DNA from 3 places in the Brevibacillus sp. YAE8 genome. Region 3 is predicted to be linked to each of the others. Evidence: riboswitches for the same ligand, from Rfam matches in the RefSeq annotation. Region 3 holds a riboswitch; each other region holds the start of a gene.
The links. A riboswitch is a leader RNA that binds a small molecule or an ion and turns the genes downstream of it on or off. The one in region 3 is predicted to bind cyclic di-GMP.
Positions count from the first base shown of each region.

Region 1: another riboswitch for cyclic di-GMP. It lies ahead of AC27IT_RS04460 (methyl-accepting chemotaxis protein); the one in region 3 lies ahead of ggt (gamma-glutamyltransferase).
Region 2: another riboswitch for cyclic di-GMP. It lies ahead of AC27IT_RS09330 (GNAT family N-acetyltransferase); the one in region 3 lies ahead of ggt (gamma-glutamyltransferase).

Region 1 covers NZ_BAAIYG010000002.1:336,410-338,672, reverse strand. Annotated here, with positions in the region: gene AC27IT_RS04460 (methyl-accepting chemotaxis protein) at 1-962, opposite strand, end outside; cyclic di-GMP riboswitch class II at 1,099-1,182, opposite strand; gene moaA (GTP 3',8-cyclase MoaA) at 1,481-2,263, shown strand, end outside.
Region 2 covers NZ_BAAIYG010000004.1:300,625-302,887, reverse strand. Annotated here, with positions in the region: gene AC27IT_RS09335 (methyl-accepting chemotaxis protein) at 1-472, opposite strand, end outside; gene AC27IT_RS09330 (GNAT family N-acetyltransferase) at 474-1,022, opposite strand; cyclic di-GMP riboswitch class I at 1,184-1,267, opposite strand; gene AC27IT_RS09325 (hypothetical protein) at 1,551-1,733, shown strand; gene AC27IT_RS09320 (TrmB family transcriptional regulator) at 1,867-2,263, shown strand, end outside.
Region 3 covers NZ_BAAIYG010000014.1:18,876-21,138, reverse strand. Annotated here, with positions in the region: gene ggt (gamma-glutamyltransferase) at 1-826, opposite strand, end outside; cyclic di-GMP riboswitch class I at 1,011-1,099, opposite strand; gene AC27IT_RS16465 (SET domain-containing protein) at 1,322-1,939, shown strand; gene AC27IT_RS16460 (glutamine--tRNA ligase/YqeY domain fusion protein) at 2,024-2,263, shown strand, end outside.

The sequences.
Region 1 (2,263 bases), on a different contig from region 3:
CCTTGCTCTCCGGCCCGGGCGGCCTCGATACTGGCGTTCAGCGCGAGCAGGTTGGTCTGCTCGGCGATTTCCCGAATGATGCGGATGACGTCCTGTGTCTGATGAATCTCCTGATTGAGCTGGTTTACCCTGCTCATGACCTCGACAAAGACGTGGCCCACCTGGCGGATGTCGCCGAGAGCGGCATTGATGATCTGTTTGCTCTGTTCAGCGGATTGCACCGCTTCGTCTGTCCCTTCTGCGACTTTGACCGCGTGGTTGGCGACTTCCTGAATCGAGGCGCTCATTTCTTCCGTTGCTGCGGTGACGCTGTGGCTTTCCTCGATCTGCTCGTCCATTCCCGAGATAAGCTGCTTCGTCGTGTCGAGCTGGGTCATATGGTTGAGCATGCCGGAGATGCCGAACAAAAACGATTTGAACGTCTCTTCCATATACACTTCCACAATCAGTTGCTGATCGAATGCTGCCAATTTTTGCACAGCGGTGACCATTTTCATCATCTGATGCGGCTGATTGCTCCATTTTTCCATCAAAATCGTGGTCATGATCTGAATCAGCAGATGGTGTGCAGAAATAAAATGATCGGCTGTCAGATGAATGCGGCTGTGAACTTGCCCGATGACAATTCTCGTTTTCACGTACTCATGGTTGACTTCTGCTGTGAGAAACTGCTCCAGGTAGACCTCCAAAGTTTTTTTCAACCGCTCCAGGCTGGAGTTGTCGAGGATGATCTTCTGGAGGTGGGGAACGTTAGTGATCGACTGGTAAAACCGGGATACGATCTCTGCTTTAAAGGGGTAAATCGTGGTAGCAGCCTCTTTGACGTGCGCCAATGTATCCTGATCCACGCCCAAAAAAGACAGGCGCTCTTTCACGCGTTCGCCCACTTCGGCAATGTCAGTTGCGTGGGAAGCTTTCACATACTCATTCCATGGCTTTGCTTTCTTTGCAAAAAATTGCATGCAGACCTCCGAATTTTACATTTTATTGATTTACTCAAAAATTGAGAAAGAGGGGGCGATTGCCATTGCTGCAGCTTGCCGTTTCTGAGCAGTGGACAAGGCCTTTGTTCTGGGATAAAATAAACCGACCCTACAACGAAAATAGGGTCGGTTGCACTACTCGCTCCCAGCCATTCAAGTGCCCACATACAAACGGCTGATCTTCGCTTTCCTTATTGAAGAGGAATATATAGAGCATAATATATAGTCATATTATCCTATGTTTATACAAAAGGGAATAGTCAAAAAAAATGGTTTGCACATTGGCGTGCACCGGGTCATTTTTCCGATTTTCATCGGCTTGCGACCGCTTTTGCAACAGCGAAAAGTGCAGGAACAGGAGCCGTTCGCAGGCGGAATATGGTACGCTAATAAAAAGCCGGAATCGCATGTTGGACATCAATACGAGACAAACAGGAGATAGAGTGGCATGCCAGGCTCAGCCAGGAAAAGGAGGGTGACCACCAGTGCTAGAGCAGATGCAAGTACGTGACACACGAAAGCGTCCTCTCCGTGATCTGCGCATTTCCGTGACAGACAAATGCAATTTTCGTTGCCGGTACTGTATGCCGGCTGAAATTTTCGGGCCGGAGTTTGAATTTTTGCCGCAGCACAAACTGCTGTCGTTTGAAGAAATTACCCGCTTGACCCAAATATTCACAGCGCTCGGCGTGCGGAAAATCCGGATTACGGGCGGAGAACCGCTCGTGCGCAGGGATTTGCCTGAATTAATACGAATGATTCGAAAAATAGAGGACGTTCACGATATCGCCATGACGACCAATGGCTCGCTGCTCGCCCGCCATGCCCAGGCTTTGAAGGAAGCCGGGCTTGATCGCGTCACCGTCAGCCTCGACAGCCTGGACAACGAGCGGTTTGGCATGTTAAACGGCAGAGGCTATCCGGTGGATGCCGTGCTCGACGGGATTCGCGCGGCGGCGGAAGCGGGACTCGGGGTGAAAATCAACATGGTCGTCCAGCGCGGTGTCAACGACCAGGACATTTTGCCGATGGCCCGTTATTTCCGCGAGCAAGGCCATACGCTGCGCTTCATTGAGTTCATGGACGTAGGCAACAGCAACGGCTGGAAGCTCGATCAGGTCGTGCCTTCCAGCGAAATCGTCCGGATGATCGACGCAGAAATGCCGCTCGTCCCGGTCGAGGCGAACTACTTCGGCGAGGTCGCTTCGCGCTACCGCTACGAGGGGAGCGATCAGGAGATTGGGCTGATCTCGTCGGTGACACAAGCCTTTTGCTCTACC
Region 2 (2,263 bases), on a different contig from region 3:
TCATGCTTGTCGCCGATACGAAGCAGAAGGCCAGCAAGTAGTACATCAAATGAACAGGATCGGACGTGTAGAAAATCGCTTCGCCGTTCGTCAGGAAATAGTAGGTGACGATCCCCATGGCTGCGATGATGGTCAAGATGTTAATCAGTTTGTCCTGATAAATGCCCATGACCGCGACGAAGAACATGATCGTCATGATGTTGACCAGCCAAGGATCGAGTCCCACGATGACGAACATGAAAATGCCGATGACAGCGAAGTTGAAAAACTTCATGAAGGGAGCCATCTTGTCCCGCCAGGCTGGCCGGTTGGAAAGGTAGGCAAAAGGTGCGAGCACCCCGTACAAAATCCCCAGCACGGTTAAAACGAAGGAGAACGGAACCCCCATGATGAGGTTCACGATCTGGACGATGGTAATGATGCTCGCAAAAACAATGACCACCCAGTTATTTCTTCTTTGTAAGAGTTCCATGTCAGCTAACCTCAACTTTTATTTGTTTGCAAAGCTCTTGATACCAGGCAAATTCGGGCTTGTCCTTGTTCAAATAGGCTTCTTGCAGGTGGAAGACGGTCGGAATGGCATTCGCCCCTTTGTAGAAGACCATCTCTTTCACTTGCGTCGCTCTGACGTTGTATTTACGGTTAATCAACTGAAAAAAAGCCGGATCTGCCAAACCGACTGCATGCGTATATCCGTGTTTTTCTGCATAATCGATCATGAGGGCAACTCCCCATCGTCCCAGCTTTCCGCGGAACTTGGGCAAGACAGCGAAACTGTCCACTTCGACAACTTTCATATCGCTCGTCAAAACATCCTGAAACAAATTTTGCAGATAAGCAGAAGATTTTTCATGTGGTGTAAATTCAAAAGTCCCGCCTGGTTCGTCCTCATCCGACAACAAAAGATAGACGTCGGAACCATCTTTGGCGTATTCCATCTCGAAGCCCATTGAGGTCCAGACACTTTCCTTGATTTGATGGAAAAGAGCCAAAGATTGTGCTGAATCAACCAGTTTGTACATAATACTTCACTCCATTTTTCTCTCTCTTTGTTTTTTCATGTACAAGTCTAGTGTTGATCGATAAAATGGCGCCTCCTTTCTTCCATGTGAGCATAAAAAAGGCCATTCCCCATGCGGAAACAGCCCAAAGTCACCATCATCTTCCTGCTATGCTCATGATGTATGGCAACCCGGCTGTCATGGTCAAAGACTTTAGACCCGTGGTTTTGCGTCGCCACCTTTCGATGACTTTGCCTTTGTCATTCATTTGCGAAAAATGTATAGAAGTGTCGAATTATGCAAAATATAATCCAAGAGAAACAATCTTGTCAAGTTTTGGTAGGGTAAAGTAACCGATTGTTCATAAATAGTCGGCTCCAAATTGGTAGTTTGGACAGAGAAAGATGCGAGGAAAAACAGAGAAAAGATAGGAACATAGTCAGGTTGTGCCGGGACTTTTGCCAATGGCCGACTCAGCTACTTTCGCCTGATGCGTAACAAAAATTTACCATCCGTCCGATAACTAGAAAGAACAGGAGGGATGCGAAAATGAGTCAGGCCAAAACGATTGAGTTTCACTTTTCCGGTGGCGAGCTGGTTAAGATCGAGACAACCGAGCCGGAAGAAATCATCCAAATGGTCGCCAACCAAAAGGATGGGTGGCTGCAATACGATGACATCGTGATTAATGTAAGAAACGTTTCTTACATTAAAGTGCGCGATCTCGCTTAGGCTGCTTGCTTGCCAAAAAGGCCCTCGTTCACGGAGGGTTTTTTTTATTTTCGCTTGTGCCGGGAAAAGCACATTGACAAAGGAACGAACCTGAACCTATAGTGAGTATAAAACTAACTACTAAGAGGTCGGGATGGAAGACATATACAAGGAATTGCAAAAGCTCGGATTTTCCCAGTACGAGTGCAAGGCTTACATCAGTCTGCTCAAGCACTCTCCGATCACCGGATACGAAATCAGCAAACGCTCTGGCGTGCCGCGCTCCATGATTTACGAAGTCGTGGGCAAGCTCGTTGACAAAGGGGCTGTTTACACCGTGCCTTCCGAGCCTGTCACGTATGCGCCGCTGCCAGCAAGAGAGCTGGTCCGCAGGCTGCGCGGGCAGTTCGAAGCGTCCTTCGACTATTTGGAAAAAAACTTGTCGGCCTTAGAGTCCGAGCAAGAGATCGACGTCATTCGGCGAATTAGCGGTGACGAGCTGGTGCTCATGGAAATGAGGCAAATGATCGAGCAGGCTGGCGAGGAAGTGT
Region 3 (2,263 bases):
CCGCCCAGGTGGAGGTATGCTTCTCGAAGTCTTTCAGCGTGAGCAGCCCGCCGTTTTTTTGCAGGTCGGCGACGATTTTTTGCGCGACTACGCCTTTGTAAAATCCGTCGGCGCCTTTTTGGGCAATGATTCGCAACGTTTTGGCAAGGTCCTTTTGCTTGAGAATTTCGCCTGCGGCATACGGCTCTCCGTTCGGCTTCAGGAACGTTTTGCGGAAGCCCTCGAAGCGCTGGAGATTTTTCAGCTCGTTGTCAGTCGGGTCTGTTGCGTACTTGGTCCAGTAAACCTGGTTGGGCGAGACGGGATAGCCGTTTTCGGCGTACCCGATCGCAGGCTCCAGCAGCTTGTGCCAAGGCAGCTTGCTGTTGCCCATGCTTTTGTGCGCGTAGTTGTAGGCTTCCCACCAGCCGGAAACAACGCCGGGAACCGTGTTGGCAGACTCATAGCCGCGGGAAGGAATTTTGTCGTAGCCTTTGCTTTTGTAGTATTCGATGGTTGCCTTTTCGCCAGCTCGTCCGCTGCCGTTCAATGCTTTCAGCTCTTTTGTTTTGGCGTTGTAAATGAGCCAGAAGTTATCCCCGCCAATGGTCGTGTAGTGCGGATAGACGACGGCGAGGGTAGAGGCGGCGGTAATCGCGGCGTCTACTGCGTTTCCGCCGTCTTCCAACGTTTTCAGGGCTGCGGCTGTAGCCAGATAGTGAGGTGTTGTGACCATGGCATTTGGCGACATTGATGTTGGACGATTGGCAGCTTGGACCGGAGCGAATGTTGTCAGGCCGATAGCGGCGGTCAATGCGACGGCAGAAAGTTTTTTCCAAAGTGACATCTCATGAAGCCTCCTTGTATTTTGGTGAAAAGGTTCAACAATCCGACAGCTTTTCGCAGCCTCACCTCCTTGACCGGGACAGACAGAAAATTCCTCATACCTACAAAAATGGACAAAAACAGACAATGAGTGCGCAAAAAAAGACCAATGATATAGGATCATTGGTCTTGTCCTACATCAATATTTCGGTAGCTGGCTGGCATGCCCGCTCGTGCGGAGGTAGCCCCTCTAGCTTTGCGTCGCCGGATTTCCCCGGGTTTGCCGTTTCGATATCAATGAAAAATTAATGCAAATGTTGCAGGTAAAATTTCCTAAACCTGTTTGTCAATAATATAGACGATTTGTCGATTGGGGTAAATAAGGAAATTTCTTTTTATCTAGAAAAAAGGAAGCATCAGGGAAATACGCGTTTTTCACCGACATTCACACACCTCTGTTGGCCGAACTGCTTATGATGATAAAAAGGCACATTTGCCAAGGAGTGAAACAACGACCATGATGCATCCCGATACAGAGCTTCGCTATATCAACGACGAGATCGGGTACGGTGTGTTTGCGACAAAGCTCATTCCCAAAGGCACGATTGTCTGGGTCCAGGATGATCTCGATCAGGTATTAGACCCGGCATTTGTGGAAAAACTGGATCCATTAAGAAAACAGGACGTGCAAAAATATTCGTTCAAAAATCAGTTCGGCAAATACATCTTGTGCTGGGATAAGGCCCGGTTTGTCAACCACAGCTTCCATGCGACCTGTGTGGCGACGATGTACGATCTGGAACTGGCGGCGCGGGACATTTTGCCGGGCGAGGAACTGACCGATGATTACGGAACGCTGAACCTGGATGAACCGTTTGACTGCTTGCCGGAGCCGGGCACGAGCCGTTCAAGGGTGATGCCTGACGACTTGCTGCGCTACTATCGCCAATGGGATGAGATCGCAGCCGCCGCCTTCGAGCGGTTCAATCAGGTTGAACAGCCGCTGCTCCACCTGGTAAGACCTAAGCATTTGCAAACCATTCGCGGCATTACCGAACAGCGGCGGTCGCTCGACTCGATCATTTCGCTGTACTGCCAGCCGCAATCGCGATGGTCAAAAGAGCAGGAGTGGTAGACGCAGCGGGCCGGACAACGGCCCGATTTTGTTGAACTCTGGGAAGAGAATCAGTATTATGGAATGTAAAGGTGAAGTGAAAGGTTGATTTCATTGGAAAACAAGGTAGCGTCATCCAATTTTATCCGCAATATCGTGATTGACGACCTGCAAGCAGGCAAGGTCAAGGAAGTCATTACCCGCTTTCCGCCGGAGCCGAACGGGTATCTTCATATTGGACATGCAAAAGCCATCTGCCTGAATTTTGAACTGGCAAGCGAATTTAATGGCAAGGCTCACCTCCGTTTTGACGATACCAATCCGGTGAAAGAAGACACTGAGTAC